DNA from 4 places in the Halomonas sp. KHS3 genome. Region 2 is predicted to be linked to each of the others. Evidence: riboswitches for the same ligand, from Rfam matches in the RefSeq annotation. Region 2 holds a riboswitch; each other region holds the start of a gene.
What was found. A riboswitch is a leader RNA that binds a small molecule or an ion and turns the genes downstream of it on or off. The one in region 2 is predicted to bind thiamine pyrophosphate.
Positions count from the first base shown of each region.

Region 1 (4,640 bases), on a different contig from region 2:
TATAGCAATGGCCAGGCCAACGATGGATACCGCCGAATAGGCGACTTTCCAAGTGGTTTCGCCATGTTTCGCAATCTGCTGCTGACGCCAGTTTTCAGCAAAGATACGTACAGAGTGGCTGCCTAAAAAAATCAGCAGCCCGATAATCATAATCGTCATGGAACAACTCCCAGTGAAAACGCTAGTCGACGGCTTTATGCCTTATAGTCTTGGTCGCTGGAGAGGATGCCACACTCAGCCACCGACCACCTATGCATGGGTCAACTTTTTGTTTCCTGGAGTCGTTCTATGGGGAGACTAAACCCCGTCCTTAAAACCTGTCCTTAAAACCAATGCTTGCGCTTAAATAGCCAAATCATGACACCCGCAATACCCAACATGGCTCCCCAGACAAAAAAGTAGCCATACTGATAACGCAGCTCGGGCATATTTTCGAAGTTCATACCGTAAATCCCGGCAATAAACGTGAGCGGCACAAAAATCGCGGTAATCACCGTGAGCACCCGCATGGTGATATTTAGCTGGTGGGAGGAAATAGAGATATAGCCATCGATTAGGTCACCGCAAATGTCGTAGTACATTTGGGTCAATGTGTAGAGGCGTTCGAAGCGATCCGCTACATCGTTGATGGCGTGCAGGGTTTCGCTCTCTTCCCGCGGTAAATGCTCATAGTCATAAGCGGTGAGTTCTTGGGTAATCCCCTGGTGGTAGCTAAAGATGCGGCGCATTTTAACCAGCCGGGAACGGTAAGTGATGATCTTGCGCATTAGCACATCATTACCATTTTCCAGCAGCTCGTCTTCCAGATCGCTTAACGCCGTTTCGAACTCAAGCAGGCTATCGATATAAAAGCCCGCAGAAATATACATCACCCGCAGCGCGACATGTTCCGGCGAATGGGCCAGCAAGGCTTTACCGTGCTCGTTGAATAGCCGTTCTATGGAGAGCGCTTGGCCGGGATGGAGGGTGACCAGAAATCGCTCCCCCACAAAGAAACAGACCTGTTGAGGCAGATAGTTTAGTTCGGCATCAAAGGAGGAGATGCCACGATAAATAATCAAGGTGTGATTATCAAACTCTTCAATTTTTGGCGGATGGCGCTCTTTGTGGGCATCTTGAATCGCCATGGGGTGAAACTCAAACGCCTCTAAAATCGCCCGCTCGCTTTGTTGGGACTCGCCCTGCATATCGATCCAGATATGGCTGCCAGGCGTCGCCTGCCAGACAGCCAACAGGCTTTCATCCCCCTCGTGGGTCTCACCTTCAGGGGTAGTCAGAAGAGTTCGAATCATGGATGTCCTTGCGAATAGCTAGCGTTAAGTAGGCTAACAGCACACTCACCAGCGTTGAGGCGATTAACGCCCCGACGAATGGCCCCAAGGTAGGGACACTGCCCGGAAAACTGGCGGCCACCATCCCGGCGACCAAGCTTCCTTGGCTTAACCACCCTGGGAGAATGGCACCCAGCAGCCCCGCGATGCCACCTACAATGGCGGCCAGTGGCGTCATTCGTTGCCACAGGCCCAACAGCACAGGTACCACAATGGCAGCACACAGCAGGTCGGCAATCAAAAACAGACGCAGTACTGACAACCCCTGCAAGGCAATTAATACCACCGGTACCATTACTACCACTGTCACCCAGCGGGCAGCCACCAGTGATACGCCCTGCTGCTCGCTGCGCGCGACCACCAACGAGGCAATACCATTTTGCAGCGTATCAACACTGGAGGCCACCAAGGTCACCGCTAATACCAAGGCGGGTAGCGTCAGCCAAACAGGAGCATCACTTAACAGGGCAAAAAATGGCATCGGCGGCTCGCCTAATGGCACACCACTCATCGCGGCCAATACACCCAGACCACCAATCACCATGACGACGACTACCGTCATTGCGCCACCTAACCATGCCCCGCGCCCCAGGCTTTGATCGTCTTGAGCGGCCCACACGCGCTGCCAATAGCCTTGATGGAAGAGATTGGCCGCGGTAACCGCGATCACTAGCGTTAACGCTACGCTGAGCGCACTGGTGATGGGAATGGCAGGAAGCGCAGCCTCGTTGGGAATAGTGGGAAGCCGCCATAGGGCCATGCCACCGACCACACACAGCAGTACCAGTAACAACCACGCCTGCCAACGGTCAGTGGCAAGGCTGGCCCGTAGACCACCTGCCGCAGTATAGATGAGCGTGGTAAGCGCCACGCCAATAATCACCAGTGCGGGGGGCACATCGGAAAGCAGCGCGGTAATGGCGCCAATAGCGGTTAGCTCGGCAGCTAAAAAGCACGCCATATAGGCGATTGATACCAGCGTTACCCAGCGCCTTACACCAGGGCCATAGCACGCTTCAGCAAACTCGGCGATGCTGCGCCCCTCGGGCAACGCCCGGCGAATCTTCGGCCCATACAGTCCTAAGACGATAAACGGCAGCGCAGAGCCTAATGCATAGCCTGCCAGGGCCAGCGGGCCAACAAAGGCGCCGATTTCAGGAGGAGCAAAGAGAATCCATGCGCCCATGCCGGAGGCAAGGAAGGAGAGCCCCAGGGTAGATGCCGTTTGCGAGTTACGGGCGGTGACATAGTCATCAAGTGGGCCATTCACCCAGCGAGCCCGGAGGCCTAAGTAAGCAAAGCAGCACAGCGCCGCACCAAGCACGGCTAACGTTAGGTAAAGCATGTCGCACTTCCTCCGCCGGTACGAACCGGATCAGGTTCCAGGGTCTGCGTAGCCGCATCTCAGCCCTTTTATGCAGGGCTCCCCTGGCGACAGTGAATGTAGGTGTTTTGCTAAGCGCTTTTTCTAAGTACGTTTTTGGGTACTTTTCGAAGCGCTGTCTCAAGAACTATTCTCAATCAAAATCATAGCTTAGTAAAGTTAAGGTGCGCTGGTCGCCTCTTAGCGAGGCACTCGCCCCATCAGGTAGAACTCCTCATTGGGTGGCGTACCTGCCAGGGTAACCAACCGATTCGACAAGCCAAAAAACGCCGCGATCGCGCCTATATCCCAGCAATCCTCTTGGCTAAAGCCTACTTCCAGCAGGCGGGCAAGCCATTCATCAGTCATTTCACCCACATCGATGGCACAGTGCATGGCGAAATCGAGCATCACCCGGTGGCGCTCGCTAATCGGCGCCACCCGATGGTTGATCGCCACTTGGTCAGCGAGTAGCGGGTCTTTACTGTAAATGCGCACCAGTGCCCCGTGAGCAACCACACAATATAGGCAGCGATTACGTGCGCTGGTAGCCACTACAATCATCTCTTTTTCGGCTTTGGTGAGGGTATCTGATTCGCGCTCCATCAACGCATCGTGATAGGCAAAAAAAGCACGAAATTCAGCAGGGCGATGGGCCAACATCAGAAAGACATTGGGCACAAAACCCGCTTTACCCTGAACGGTCAAAATGGTACTGCGAATATCGTCAGGCAGGTCATCCAATGTTTCAGGCACGTTAAAACGACTTAATGATGAAGACATGCTCACCTCTTTCTTGTTAAGTTTAGCCATCTCATAAAAACGGCTTAGCGGTTGTGTAACAAAAAGCTGAATTAAGAGGCTTTTATTCAGCCGCCCTACTCGCCATACTGAAGATTCGTTCTGTGACAAAAAAACATGCGCTACTCTTAATAAACAGTTCGTTCAAAGGGACACTGTCATGAGCCATAACGAAGCCAAGGAACATACCCCCGGTCGTCTAAACGAGCTGTTTACTGACCCTTACCGAGCATTTGAAAATGATACCGATGAGCGTCAGCTGCACATTCGTATAATGCTACATATGCTGCTTGCCCGCCCAATGACACGGGGTCAAATGACACTTCGCGTCATTCATGGCTGGGAAAATGGCGGCTGTGAGCCCGAAGACCTCCAGCATGTCGACTATACTCTTGATGGCGTTCCTGACTTTAAGCGCGCTGTACAAGATTTTGAACACGCTTCTAAGCACAACACGCCGTTACCTGCCGACAATAGCGCCATTCTTGCCGCCCCGCTTGCCAATGCAATTGCAGACGCCGAAGCCGAAGGGCAAGACCTTACCAACGATATTCGCGAGACCCCTGCGCGCTGGCCAGCCTTTGAGGGTGGTTTGGCACTATATACGCTGTTTAAAATGTACCATCGGCTGATTTATGGCGAAGATGACACCTACCGCTGCACGCAGTGTGTAACTCCGCTGGGAATGCGCGAAATACATGAGTTTCACCTTGAAGAGGGTGAGTTTGCTCTGCTCGTCCCCCCCGCTGAACACTTTATGGGTAAGGAGTCGCTGTTAGTATTGCATGAAAGCCAGCTCGGCCCCATTGAACAGCTGCTTGAAGAGAGCCTTCCGCTGTTTGACAACTTTTAAGCCAGCCACCTGGCTTGATCTGCCAAGCGGTTAACCGACCTCGTTAGCAACTGGCCCCGCTTAAGCGGAGCCAGTTAGCGCCACTTTTTTAACCCAGTGAAATCGTGCTATTGATACCACTGGAAACATTTTCTGGTTCAAACCAACGCGCCGTCACCGTTTTTGTTTGTGTCCAGAACGCAATCGCCTGCTTACCATTAGGGCCCAAATCTCCCAATTTTGAAGCCCTTGAACCAGTGAAACTGAAGTAAGCGACCGGTACGGGAATTGGCACGTTAATACCAATTTGTCC
Region 1 is NZ_JWHY01000003.1:250,601-255,240, forward strand. It holds gene RO22_RS10050 (NnrU family protein) at 1-159, opposite strand, end outside; gene corA (magnesium/cobalt transporter CorA) at 324-1,292, opposite strand; gene RO22_RS10060 (sodium:solute symporter family transporter) at 1,264-2,676, opposite strand; TPP riboswitch at 2,666-2,771, opposite strand; gene RO22_RS10065 (peroxidase-related enzyme) at 2,896-3,477, opposite strand; gene RO22_RS10070 (hypothetical protein) at 3,656-4,348, shown strand; gene RO22_RS10075 (CoA-acylating methylmalonate-semialdehyde dehydrogenase) at 4,437-4,640, opposite strand, start outside.
Region 1: another riboswitch for thiamine pyrophosphate. It lies ahead of RO22_RS10060 (sodium:solute symporter family transporter); the one in region 2 lies ahead of RO22_RS07940 (NUDIX hydrolase).

Region 2 (4,640 bases):
CTGGTGCCGGATACCCTCGATGCACTTCATGGTCGTTTGAAACAAGCAGGTTTTCCACGTTCGATGACCTGGTTCCAGTACCTTAACTTTGCCTCGCTGATTGCGTTTAAGGAGGGTTAAAGGTGGCGCCACTACCCGACGATCATCGCGCAATTTATCAGGCGTTTTTAGATCAAGCTACGCTTGATGCCTCACTAACGCCCTGGTTAGCGAAGCTTCCCGAGCAGTTAGCTCACGGGCTTGACCGTAACCGCCACGGCGATTTATCCGCCTGGGAAAAAGCCGTGGCCAAGCTTCCGGTGCTGCCCGCCGAGCGGCGCGTGGATTTAAACAGCGACACCGTCAGCGTTGATCTCGATCTTAGCGATAGCCAGCAGCGCCAATGCTTTAACCTGCTTAGAAAGCTTGCCCCATGGCGTAAAGGCCCTTTTCAGCTAGGCGGCATTTATATCGACACCGAGTGGCGCTCTGACTGGAAGTGGCAAAGAGTGGCGCCACACCTGGCACCGCTAAAATATCGCAAAGTGCTCGATGTGGGTGGCGGCAGCGGTTACCACGCTTGGCGGATGGCCGGGGCAGGGGCTGCTTTCGTATTAGTAATTGACCCTTCGCCGCGCTTCTACTGGCAATTTCAGGCGGTACGCCACTTCGTCGGCGATACCGATGACGGCAGAACTCAGTTTTTACCAGTGGGTATAGAAGATGTGCCGGAGAACCTGGGCTTTTTCGATACGGTATTTTCCATGGGCGTGCTCTACCATCGCCCTGCCCCGTTGGAACATCTTCAGCAGCTAAAAGCCGCGTTAGTTCCGGGCGGCGAGCTGGTGCTAGAAACCCTGGTAGTCGAAGGCGACGAGCAGACCGTATTTGTGCCCGGCGAACGTTACGCCGCTATGCCCAACGTCTACTTCCTGCCCTCTTCTCAAGCACTCTGCCACTGGCTGGAGCGCTGCGGCTTTACCAACGTGCGCGTGGTCGATGAAGCCGTTACCACGTTAGACGAGCAGCGCTCGACGGAGTGGATGACCTACCAATCGTTGGCTGATTTTCTCGACCCCAACGACCGCACCCGCACCATTGAAGGCTACCCTGCACCGCGGCGGGCGGTGATTTTGGCGAATAAGCCGGGCCAATTAGCCGTTAGCCAAGTGTGCGAAGAAGGTGTCAAAACCGCCCCGGCGTCCGCCAAGCCGCCGCATTGAATTGCCCCCCAAATATTGACTTATACTAAAACTCATAGTAACAGTAACTTTTCCGAGGGGTGCCTGTTATTCAGGCTGAGATGGAGTTATCCAAACCCTTTGAACCTGATCCGGCTGATACCGGCGTAGGAACGGACATAAACCATATATGAATCTGTTTTGACACCTACGCCTGTATTATCCGAATCTCAATGCAGGAGTGTATCGTGTCGCAAGGTAACTCAACGCCCGCTAACGCATCTACGCTCAGTAGTACCTCCCCTTTTAACACGTCTGATAAAAACCGCCTGAACTCCGTACTTGCCAAGCCACGCTTGGCAGCAATCGCCGTAACTCTGCGTAATAATGAAGTTCTCCTCGTCCAACGCAGTAAAGAACCTCAACGGGGCACTTGGGGCTTCCCCGGAGGATCAGTGGAACCGGGAGAAAGCCTACATTGTGCAGCAAAGCGCGAATTAATGGAGGAAACCGGTATCACAGCATTGGTAGGACCGTTAATTGATGTAGTAGAAGTAATCGGATATGACCCAGAGGGAAGTCACCACCACTTCGCCTTGGTTGCCCTTTTATGTCACTACGTTGATGGCGAGCTACGGCCTGGTGATGATGCTGCGGACTGCCGCTGGGCGAAAGTTATAAACGGAAAACTCAACTTCAATGAAGCCTTAGCTGATCACGTCGCAGATACTGTCGTGAAAGCCTTTAATTTGCACAGTTTGATCGTCAAAGAAAAATCAAACGCGATTCACAGCTCCAATTCAGCTTTTTAAACTACTCGCCATCATTCGTATCAGCAAAATACGCCTCTTTGTCCACCGAAAGAGATGAATATAATGATGCACAAACATTATACGAATTTCACCAGCCTCTACAGAGATACACTGCATAAAATCTGCTTTGAATATGAATATGTTAACTCACCTAGAGGAAATAAAGAGCGAGAACTCATTGGCTTCAATATCCGACTCGACAATCCTCCTGATCGTTTTTGTCTAAGCAAAATACGCAAACAAAATATTGTTTTTAATTATGCAGAAGCGTTATGGTATTTATCAGGTAAAAACGACTTAGCATTTATTTCCTGGTACGCCCCTTCAATGCAACGCTACAGCCCAGATGGTATAAGCTTACCTGGTACTGGTTACGGAGCTCGTCTTAAAAACTTTGGTGCAGACACGCTCGATCAAATCGAACGAGTGATTGATATCCTTAAAAATGACGATCCCGATAGTAAGCGCGCTGTCCTTCAAATATTTAGTGCGGAAGAAGATCTTTATCGACGCAATATCGACGTTTCATGTACCTTGGGTCTTCAGTTGCTACTCCGCGAAGAAAAGTTGAACATGGTCAGCTATATGCGTGCAAATGATGCCTACGTTGGCATGCTGAACGATATTTTCTCTTTTACTTTCTTGCAAGAGTATATTGCTGCCCGCATAGGCTGCAAAATCGGTCACTACACACATCAAATTGGTTCTATTCACGTCTATGAAAGCACACATGAGCGTGCGCTTGAACTTTTGAATAGTAATGAAACTATACCCCAGCCAGGCACAGTACCTTTAATGCCAATTGGCACCTCCCCGACTACCATACGCAAACTATTGGAATATGAGTCAGAGATCCGTAGCGGCTTGTTGACGTTTAATGATATGGCTAATCTTAACCTAACGACGTATTGGCGAGATGTGCTGATGTTGTTCTGGATCTATCGCCAAATCAAGATAGGGAATGCGCTGCCTCAAAAGGCGTTAGAGATAATTAACCCCTACTATCAACCGTTTCTTATTAATCGCTGGGGATAGTACAAGCATTCATACATGAGCAAATATTAGGGGATTTATTTTTATGAATACTAATTGGACTGAACAAAATATCGCCGAGCTTTTTGACGCTTATGATGATTGGGTGGAGAATGCTTTTGGCTATCAACCACTCATCGCGGAGTTAACCTGCTCTTATGGCAAGGGAATTAGTGTATTGGACTACGGCTGTGGCAGCGGCAAAGTGTCCAGAAGATTAAGAGACGACGGATTCGACTATGTCACCGGTGTTGACATCTCTCCAACAATGATTGAAAAAGCAATATCCGCAGGCACTAACCGTCTTCGCTTTGAGCAAATCCATGGTCCAAATTTGCCATTTCCTGATAACAGTTTTGAAGCTGTCATTAGTTGTTTTCTGTTTATTAACATTCCCGAAAGACGTGAACTAGTACGCATCACTACGGAAGTAATGCGCGTACTTAAACCTGGCGGCTCCTATTACATCCTCGACACTCATCCTCAAACCACCGGAGTCGATTATCCGACCTACCGCAATGGAGAGCATGGTATTTCCTATCAAGACGGAGATAATCGCCCAGTCTACCTCACGATACCGGGAAGGCAGCAACCATTAGAGATTGTCGACAAACAATGGGGTTTATCCACATATCGAAATACATTCGCCGCAGCGGGGCTTTCACTAACCACAGAACGTAATCTACCATTTGACAATTCGCAGTTGCCAGTTCATACGAATGAATTCCGCACTCTACAGGACACAAAACCCTATATTCTACTGCGCGCCACAAAGCAATAAAGACAGACAATAGGTATTAACTAAGTGCCTATGAAAAAGTAAATCAGGTATAAATATCTAGTAAGCTACTGATTTTTTTATAACCTTTAATGCACGAAAAATTATGCATAGACACTTAGTGGCACTGAAAACACAGCTTCAATACACGCTCACCGCCGCAAAATCACCAGCCAGCGCCCCAGGTTCATAACACTGGCCAGCGAGGCGGCCACGTAGGTAAACGCGCAGGCGGTGAGTACGTGCCGGGCACCGGGCATATCGTAAGGCGGGACGTACTCTTTCAAGAGCGGCAGCGCCCGGTTAAAGCTGGCATCAAACTCAACTGGCAGGGTCACAAAATGCACCAGCGCCGCGGTGCCAAAGCTGATCACCGCCATGGCAATTACAATGGCTAAACCACCCGGCAGACGCGTCAATAAAAACAGAAAAGGTGCAGCCATCATCAGTACAGCGCCGAGTTTCTCAGCTTTTTGGGCAACGCCGACTAAGCGGCTACGCGCCAGTAGCGGCGCGTAACCCTGGTGATGCTGAATGGCGTGCCCTACTTCATGGGCAGCCACCGTGACGGCCGTTAGCGAACGCCCATCGTAGTTATCCGGAGAAAGACGTACGCAGCGGGTTTCAGGATCATAATGGTCACCGAACTCAGTGCGCTCAACGCTTGCACCCTCAATCCCCAGTCGGCGCAGCAAGTGATCGGCAAGCTCTGCACCCGTCCCCGGGTAATCGTCACGACCGCGGGTATGGCGTTTAAGCACCCACTTGGCCCAAACATTGGGGAGCACAAATACTGCCAGCGCAAAAATGATCAGCACAACAACCATGGCAGCCCCTATCTACAAATAACCGTCGTTA
Region 2 is NZ_JWHY01000002.1:1,280,172-1,284,811, reverse strand. It holds gene cmoA (carboxy-S-adenosyl-L-methionine synthase CmoA) at 1-120, shown strand, start outside; gene cmoB (tRNA 5-methoxyuridine(34)/uridine 5-oxyacetic acid(34) synthase CmoB) at 123-1,202, shown strand; TPP riboswitch at 1,248-1,351, shown strand; gene RO22_RS07940 (NUDIX hydrolase) at 1,409-1,972, shown strand; gene RO22_RS07935 (thymidylate synthase) at 2,036-3,007, shown strand; gene RO22_RS07930 (class I SAM-dependent methyltransferase) at 3,051-3,785, shown strand; gene RO22_RS07925 (zinc metallopeptidase) at 3,935-4,609, opposite strand.

Region 3 (4,640 bases), 550 kb from region 2:
AAGATCGCCGTCTTCATGAATAGTCTGGTCGTATTGGCGCGCCACGTGGCGCGCCACCTCTTCTGGCACCAGCCGTAAGGGCTGGCCAGTAGACTGCGCCGCCACCTGTAGCTCACAGGCACGCTCAAGATAAAACATATTGTTGAACATCTCTGCAGCCGACGCACCGGTCGTCAGCAGGCCATGGTTACGCAACACCAATGCGGGGTTGTCGCCAAGGCTTGCCACTATTCGCTCACGCTCAGCCAGGTTCAGGGCAATGCCTTCATAATCGTGGTAAGACACCCGTTCGTGAAACTGCAGCGCAATCTGGTTAAGCCGTGTTTCAAGGCCCGACTCCAGCGACGACACCGCCACGCCAGCGCGCGTGTGAGTATGCATCACCCAGGCCGCATGGTGGCTAGCAGTATGAATCGCGGAATGGATGGTGAAACCAGCCGGATTCACTTGTTCTGGGCTGTTATCAATCTTATGGCCATCAACGTCAATCTTCACCAGCGAAGAAGCCGTAATCTCCTCCCAACGCCAACCGTAAGGGTTGATCAGGAAACGTCCCTTCTCACCAGGCACCCGCGCGGTAATATGGGTGTAGATCAGATCCGTCATGCGATAGTGGGCGGCCAGACGATAGCAGGCTGCCAGCGCGATGCGGGTTTCTTGTTCGGCGTTGCTCGTCGTGGTGCGTTGAGACTTATCGAGACTCATCAGGTGTTCCTTTGCAGCAAAGTGATTGTCATGCAACGTGGTTAGCGTTTACGTCAGTAACCGCGCGCCCGATCAACGCCCATGGCAAGCGGCTGCCCATCGCGAAGGGCGCGGGCGGTGTCGACAACCTGCCCTGCGACCACCTCTGGCAACGAATCACTAGCAATGTGTGGCGTGATGCGTAGGCACTCATGCTGCCAGAAGGGATGATCCGCAGGCAGCGGCTCTGCACGGAACACATCCAGGCTCGCCCCACCCAAATGGCCGTGTTCGAGCGCTAGGAGAAGATCGTCCTCGACCAAGTGCTCACCCCGACCGATCTGCACCAACCAAGCGTCTTTGGCGAGCTTCGCGAACAGCGCCTTGTTAAGCACGTTTTCAGTGGTAGCCGTCAGTGGCAGCACATTGATCAGATAATCGGCGCCATCCGCTGCCGCCATGACAGCCCCGTCACCTGTCAGATAGGTCACGCCTTCAACCGGGGCTTGTGGCTCGCTGCGGCAGGCTACGTGTACAGAAAAGCCAAGCGCGGCCACCGCTTTCACCACGGCGCGCCCCATGGTGCCGTGTCCCAGCACCGCCACCTTTCTTGATGCTGGCGCGCGCATCGTCAATGGCGCCCAATGCGCCTTGGCAGCATTTTGCTCCAGGGTGGTGAACTCACGCTCACGATGGAGCACCTCATGCGCGGCAAAACCCGCCATCAAGTCGGCCTGATGTGGATCCCGCACCCGGGCGATATGTACTTCATCGCTCAGGCCAGGATGCGCCAGCAGGGCATCAACACCGGCACCGATAGACATCGCCAGCTCAAGATTAGGATAGCTCTCGAAAGCCTCGTCATTGGGCAACCAGCAGATCGCAAAACGCACATCTTCGGGGTTATCGATCTCATGGGGATGGCGCAGGACGACATCACTCGCTTCATCGCGCAAGGCGTTACCATAAATGGCATCAAGGTCGAGCGAATCACTGAGATAGACGCCTAAAATCGAGTTCGTGTTGGTCATGCAACTTCCTACGGTTCACATTCGAAATAGCAGTGGCTGTAAAACAGCCACTTGTTACTCAACTGTATAATAATTCACGTACCGATGCCATGAAACGCCATTACAGCACCTAAACTCTCATCGCTGTAATGATGCTAATAAATTGTTTCCCGATAACTTTCCATGTCATACACCCTTGCATCTCCCTCACCCGCCTCCTACACTCCACCAACGAACAGCTTGACGGGGTGCCGGTGAAATCCGGCTGAGATGGCGCAGGGCGTAGCAATTAATGCTGCCGAGCGCTGATCCCGCAGAACCTGATCCGGCTAATGCGCTGCTACTTACACAAGTTCGCAGCGAGGGTACCGGCGTAGGGATCAAGCGATGGCCACGGCTGCTCTCTCACGATCGCACGCTGCCCTTCTGCGCCACTCCCTCGATCTTTTTCGCCCCCCCCTCCGGATCATTACCACCGGAGGCATCATGGGCTACCGCTTTACTGATCTCACTACCGCTTGCCAGAAAGATTGGCGCGCCTATATTGAGCACGATTTTGTGCGCCAGCTAGGCACCGCCACGCTGCCCGGGGCGTCGTTTCGCCACTATTTAAAGCAGGACTACCTGTTTTTGATTCACTTCGCCCGCGCCTATGCGCTGGCTGCCTACAAAAGCCCCACCCTCGCCGATCTTCGCCAAGCCCATGAAGGCTTGAAAGCCATTGTGGATGTGGAGCTGGGCCTGCACGTGGGCTTTTGTCAGGAGTGGGGGATTTCCGAGCAAGAACTGGAGGAGCTTCCCGAAGCCAGAGCGACGCTTGCCTACACCCGCTATGTGTTAGATACCGGCAACCGCGGCGACCTGCTGGATTTGCACGTGGCGTTGGCCCCCTGCCTGGTGGGCTACGGCGAAATCGCCAACTGGCTAAACGCCCAGCCTTCCACCCTGCGCGGCGCGCAAAACCCTTACGACGCCTGGATAGCCATGTACGAAGGCGAGGAGTTTCAGGCCGCCATGCAGGCGGAGCTTGAATGGCTGAATATCCGCCTTGCCGACATTACCCCCGCCCGCTTTGCCGAACTGAGCAAGATCTTCCGCGACGCCACCCGCCTGGAAATCGACTTCTGGCAGATGGGCCTAGAGCTGATAGACCAAGACCTCACCCACTAATTCAGCAAAACAACACAAGGAAACGACAGTAATGACTAAGACCGTAACAAGCAAAACCAGCCACTTTTTAGCCGAAACCGCCCAGGTCGATGCCGCCGCCATTGCGCCGCTGCCCGGCTCACGTAAGGTATATATCGAAGGTTCGCGCCCGGATATCCGTGTGCCGTTCCGGGAAATTTCACTGTCGCCGACCAAAACCACCGGCATTGATGAAGAGAACCCGCCACTGCTGGTGTACGACACTTCAGGCCCCTATAGCGATCCGGATGCTAACAATGACCTGCGCCGCGGTCTGCCGGAACTACGCCGAGCCTGGATTGAAGAGCGTGACGATACCGAATTTCTATCAGGCCCCACGTCTGATTACGGCAACCGCCGCGCCAACGACCCGACGCTTGCCCAGCTGCGCTTTGATCTAACCCGCACCCCGCGGCGTGCCCTCTCTACAAAAGACGGGCGGCCTGGAAACGTGACCCAGCTGCACTACGCCCGCCAGGGCATTATTACGCCGGAAATGGAGTTCATCGCCCTGCGGGAAAACCAGCGTCGCCAAACGTTAGGTACCGCTGAAGTAGAGCGGATTCTGGGCCACCAGCACAAAGGTCAGAGCTTTGGCGCCAGCTTGCCGGAGGAGATCACGCCAGAGTTTGTGCGCGATGAAGTCGCCCGAGGGCGGGCAATTATTCCTAACAACATCAACCACCCCGAAAGCGAGCCGATGATTATTGGCCGTAACTTCCTGGTCAAGATTAACGGTAATCTGGGTAACTCGGCGGTAACTTCTTCCATCGAGGAAGAGGTGGATAAGATGACCTGGGGTATCCGCTGGGGCGCGGACACCATTATGGATCTCTCCACTGGGCAGAACATCCACGAAACCCGCGAGTGGATTTTGCGCAACTCGCCGGTGCCGATTGGCACAGTGCCTATCTATCAGGCGCTGGAAAAGGTCAAAGGCGTGGCCGAAGACCTCACCTGGGAAGTCTTCCGTGATACGCTGATCGAGCAGGCCGAACAGGGCGTGGACTACTTCACCATTCACGCGGGCGTACTGCTGCGCTATGTGCCGCTCACCGCCAAGCGGGTCACCGGCATTGTCAGCCGCGGCGGCTCGATCATGGCCAAATGGTGTTTGTACCATCACCAGGAGAGCTTCTTGTACACCCACTTCGAGGAGATCTGCGAGATCTGCAAGCAGTACGATGTGGCGTTCTCCCTCGGTGATGGCCTGCGTCCTGGCTCAGTGGCCGATGCCAATGACGAAGCACAGATGGCGGAGCTAAAAACCTTGGGCGAGCTGACCCATATTGCCTGGAAGCACGATGTGCAGGTGATGATCGAAGGCCCCGGCCACGTGCCCATGCACCTGGTGAAAGAGAACATGGATAAGCAGTTGGAATACTGCGACGAAGCGCCCTTCTATACCTTAGGCCCGCTGGTAACCGATATAGCCCCCGGCTACGACCACATTACCTCGGGCATTGGGGCGGCGATGATCGGCTGGTTTGGCTGCGCCATGCTCTGCTACGTCACCCCCAAAGAGCACCTGGGCCTGCCCAATAAAGACGACGTCAAAACCGGCATCATTACCTACAAGATTGCTGCCCACGCGGCGGATCTCGCCAAGGGCCACCCGGCAGCGCAGCGGCGGGATAATGCACTCTCTAAGGCACGCTTCGAGTTCCGCTGGGAAGACCAGTTCAACCTGGGGCTAGACCCGGATACTGCCCGAGAGTACCACGACGAAACCCTGCCCAAAGACTCCGCCAAGGTGGC
Region 3 is NZ_JWHY01000002.1:734,684-739,323, reverse strand. It holds gene RO22_RS05490 (class II aldolase/adducin family protein) at 1-705, opposite strand, end outside; gene RO22_RS05485 (NAD(P)-dependent oxidoreductase) at 759-1,715, opposite strand; TPP riboswitch at 1,929-2,091, shown strand; gene tenA (thiaminase II) at 2,181-2,864, shown strand; gene thiC (phosphomethylpyrimidine synthase ThiC) at 2,896-4,640, shown strand, end outside.
Region 3: another riboswitch for thiamine pyrophosphate. It lies ahead of tenA (thiaminase II); the one in region 2 lies ahead of RO22_RS07940 (NUDIX hydrolase).

Region 4 (4,640 bases), on a different contig from region 2:
CAGTAGCGAGATGGCCTGGGGTTGTAAAGAGTGCTGTACAGAGGGCTGTAGAGAGGGGGCAGAGTGAGTATGCGTTGTCATCGTAGTAGCTTCCATCGAGTGGTTGATGACGCTACTTTACAGCCGGATCAGATCGAGATAATCAGCGAATTTTGCACATCACTGTTGCGTTATTGGCGATAATCCAATGTTTTGCTCCCAAATCGGCGGATCACCCCATGCCTCGGTGAGCAGGTCGATGAAGCGCTCCACCTTGGCGGGCAGGTAGCGCCGGGCGGGGTAGAGCGCGTGAACATCGAGCCGTACCGCTGGCTCATTAGTTAAGATGGGCACTAAATGCCCGCTGGCGATACTCTCTGTGACCAGAAAGCTGGGCTGCTGAGCGATGCCCAGGCCAGCTTCCGCGGCGTGGGTGAGTACATCGCCGTTATTGCTTTCCAGTGGGCCATTGACCGTCAATGACTGCGTGGCAATCTTCCAGTCAGCGCTCTGTTGGCCGCTGCGGTAGCGTAGGCAGTGGTGCTTGGCAAGGGCTTGAACGCTGTCGGGTTCACCGTGGTTGGCAAGATATTCAGGCGAGGCGCAAAACAGTAGGCGGCACCGCGTCAGTCGGCGCGCCACCAGGCTGGAGTCGGGCAGGCTGCCGATACGGATCGCTACGTCGTAACCCTCTTCCAGCAGGTCGACACGGCGGTCGTTCAAATCCAGGCGCACTTCCAGCGCCGGGTGAGTGTGCATAAATTGCGCGACGAGTGGCGCTAGGTAGCGGGTGCCAAAACTCATCGGCCCATTAACGCGCAGCCGCCCACGCACATCGCTGGTACCTTGGCCCACCTCGGCGGCGGCCTCATCGAGCGCTTGCAGTACCCCTTGGGCGCGTATCAGGTAGCGCTCCCCGGCCTCAGTGAGATGTAGCCGTCGTGTGGTGCGCTGTATCAGTCGCGCGCCCAATGTCTCTTCCAGTGCCATGACCTGGCGGGATACGCGAGTGCGGGAAATATCCAGCGCTTCAGCAGCACGGGTATAGCTACCCAACTCGGCTACCCGCACAAAAGCGACGATATGCTCTAACTGATTCATGACGCCGAATCGGCTTGGAAAATCTGAAAAGCGCGCGCTGCCTGGTAAGGGTCGGGCTGGCCACAAATGGCTGATATCACCGCTAAACCGTTCGCTCCCGCGCGCTGTACGCTAATCGCATGATCCGCTTTCAGCCCACCAATGGCCACGCTGGGCAGTGGGCACGCCTTGACCAGCGCCGCTAAACCGCCAAAGCCGATGGGCTGGGCGTGATCTTGTTTGCTCTCGGTGGCAAACACGGGGCCAATCCCGACATAATCGAGTAGCTCAAACGGAGAGACTTGCAGCTGGGCGATAGTATTGATCGACAGGCCGATAATCGCTTGATCACCTAGCACCCGGCGCGCTTGCTGAACGGCAGCGTCGCTCTGACCGACATGCAGGCCATCTGCCTGGCTTTCTAGTGCCACCTGCAAACGGTCGTTAATGATCAGCGGGACACCGGTGCCCGCCAGAAGCGCTTTTAACCGTTTGGCTTGGGCAATCATCTGTTCGTCGCTGGCATGCTTGTCACGCAACTGCACGATGGTGACGCCGCCTTTTACCGCTGCCTCAACCGTTTGTTCCAAACCATGCTCTCGGCAGAGCGTGGCATCGGTGACCAAGTAGAGCGATAGATCAAGCGGCATGGATTGCCTCCAGTTGGGCATAAGTAGTGAGGTCGTCAGGGGTGAGTTGATACAGCGCATCCAGTAGTGCCACTTGAAAACTACTAGGCCCGTTGGCGTGGCTTCCCGCACGCTCCCCTGTGACCGCAAAGCAGGCCAGCGCGGCTGCCGTTGCACCCAGTGGGGCGTCGCGGTTGGCAGCCACAAATCCCGCCACTAGCGCGCTCAGCCCACAGCCAAGCGTTGTTACGCGGGGCATCAAAGGATGGCCACCGTTAATGCGGTAGTGCTGTGTGCCGTCCGTCACCCAGTCGCTTTCACCGGTCATCGCGACAATACAGCCGTGTTTTTGCGCTAATGCTATTGCAGCGTCCACGGCTTGGTCGGTGGCGGCTGTGGCGTCCACGCCGCGGCCTTGGCTAGCTAAACCGTTAAGGGCAAGAATTTCAGACGCATTGCCACGGATCACGCTGGGTTTAGCGGCCAGCAGCTTCGCGCACAGCGTTTGGCGATAGCGCGTGGCGCCAACGGCGACGGGATCTAATACCCAGGGAATGGCATGCTGATCGGCAGTCGCTGTGGCGGTGAGCATAGCGTCAGCCCAGTGGGCAGAGATCGTACCGATATTAATCGACAGCCCCGCGGAGATAGCCGTGAATTCAGCCACTTCTTCAGGCGCATGCAGCATGGCGGGCGACGCGCCGGTGGCTAACAGCAGGTTGGCAGTGCTGTTCATGGCCACATAGTTGGTCATGCAGTGAACCAGCGGTGTCAATGAGCGCAGCGTCTCAAGGTAATCGCCAAGCGGGCGTAGGGTCATAGCATCCTCCCGGCAGGGAGGTGGTAAGCGTTACCACGACTCCCTACGCCGGTGTTATCCGGTTCAGGTTCAAAGGGTGCTTCTCAGCCCAACCGTAACGGAGGGCGCCCCTGTCGAGGGATTACTATCCTTGCCTGAAGTAGCCCTGTAAAGCCCCGGATGCGGACGATAGCAATCTAACGAAACGAAATACGCGTACCGTAGGTAAGCATTTCATCAGGTGTCATCGCTTTACCCTCGACCCCAATCATCTCGTCACCACACTGGTCGGCGAAGGTTAGCACGCCGTGGGTCAAGCCCAGTTGGCCCAGGGTATCGCGGATTTCGCCCGTGCCCAGAAAAGTACTGACGTGGCCCTTGTTATCGCTCAGCTCAGACACGCCGTTAGCATGGTGAAAACGCACTTTGTAGATTCCATCCATCGACTCGACTTCAACAATCGGCGAAAAACCGTTGTGAAGCGCATTGGAAAGCTGTTTTAGCGTCAGGTGGTCACCCAGCGTCATATCGATCGCACTCATGGAAAACTCCTGTGGACGCCTCAAAGGTGGGGCATCACTCATGTTGCGGGAACTGCTTTTTGTAAAGCTTATGAAGAATAAGTGTAGGGTTTTTGTTTAGTATTGCCAGTGCGCTTATCGGCACCTCGATACGACACTGCCTACGTGCTTGTAAGGGCTGTTATTATGGCCATAAAGCCCCCATGGTAAGCGGTACGTGAAGCTCAATGGATTCAATGATCAACATCAGCGATAGGAGAGCAAAATGAGTTTTCAAGGCGAGCAGCATCCCGGCGTCGTGGCTACGCCGCCCCAAACTCAAGGGTTTCGTTTAAACCACACCATGCTGCGGGTGAAAGACCCTGAGCAGGCATTGGCGTTCTACTCAAAAGTGTTTGGTATGCAGGTGATGCGGCGGCTGGATTTCGAAGAGATGCAGTTCTCGCTCTACTTCCTGGCCAACCTGGAACCCAGCGACAGCGTTCCGGACGATGCGCAAGCGCGTACCGCCTGGACGTTTAGCCAGAAAGGGCTGCTGGAGCTGACCCACAACTGGGGGACTGAAGACCAGGAAGATTTCGCCTATCACGATGGCAATGCCGAACCCCAGGGCTTTGGGCATATCTGCTTCAACGTACCGGATTTGGCAGCGGCCCAGGCGTGGTTCGACGAGCATGACGTCACCTTCGTCAAACGCTCCGATCAGGGCAAGATGAAAGATGTTATCTTCGTTAAAGACCCGGACGGCTACTGGATCGAAGTGATTCAGGCAGACCTGATGGTGGGGAAGAGCGACTCTTGAGGCACGCCAATGGCTGAACTACTGTTCCGGCTGCGCCATGTGACCGACGAAGAGGCCATGGAGGTGCGTGACCTGCTCGCTGCCCATGGCTTTGATACCTATGAAACCCAGGCGGGCTTTTTCCGCCTGGGCGTTGACGCGATTTGGCTGCGCAATCCACATCAGCACGACGCTGCCATCGCGGCGTTAGAGGCCTACCAGGCGGAGCGCCTTGAGCGCGCCCAACGCGAGCACCAGGCGGCGGTTGAGCGGGGTGACGCGGAGACGCTGTGGCGTCGTTTGGCCGCTCACCCGGTGCAGGTCGTGTTAGTACTGCTAGCAGTGGGGCTTATTGCCGCCCTTACGCTGCTGCCGTTCCTGGGTATGTCGCGAAGCTAAGCGGCTGGCAGATGGCCGCGTTTGAGGTACATCATGACGCCATCATCACCGGCGGTAAGTGCCGGAGCAGAACCGCTGGGGTAGCGGCACCAGGTGCCTGCCGTGTAACTCTGTTCGCTATCGCTCAGTGTGCCTTCCAGAATCAAAAACTCCAGCCCGCCCAGCAGCGTGGGGTAGGTAATGGAGGTGCCCGCCGACCAGCGCTCCAGGCTGGTGCGCTCCTGCTTGTAGGTGTGCAGCATTTTATAGGCAATGCGCGGGCGTCGATCAGGCTGCCAGGGCAGCCGATGCGCTGGCACTGCCAACTGTAGCGTGTCGTTGGGGTCAAACTGGTGCAGTTTGACAAATATCAGCGCGCCTTCCTCGCCAATTTGCGGGGTATGGCCGGTGCCAATGGGGTTTCTTAAGTAGCTGCCCGCCGCGTAGCGCCCATGCTCATCGGCGAACACGCC
Region 4 is NZ_JWHY01000008.1:66,548-71,187, forward strand. It holds gene RO22_RS17395 (DoxX family protein) at 1-81, opposite strand, end outside; gene RO22_RS17400 (LysR family transcriptional regulator) at 160-1,080, opposite strand; gene thiE (thiamine phosphate synthase) at 1,077-1,709, opposite strand; gene thiM (hydroxyethylthiazole kinase) at 1,699-2,508, opposite strand; TPP riboswitch at 2,532-2,630, opposite strand; gene RO22_RS17415 (hypothetical protein) at 2,685-3,029, opposite strand; gene gloA (lactoylglutathione lyase) at 3,274-3,810, shown strand; gene RO22_RS17425 (DUF6164 family protein) at 3,820-4,188, shown strand; gene RO22_RS17430 (cupin domain-containing protein) at 4,185-4,640, opposite strand, start outside.
Region 4: another riboswitch for thiamine pyrophosphate. It lies ahead of thiM (hydroxyethylthiazole kinase); the one in region 2 lies ahead of RO22_RS07940 (NUDIX hydrolase).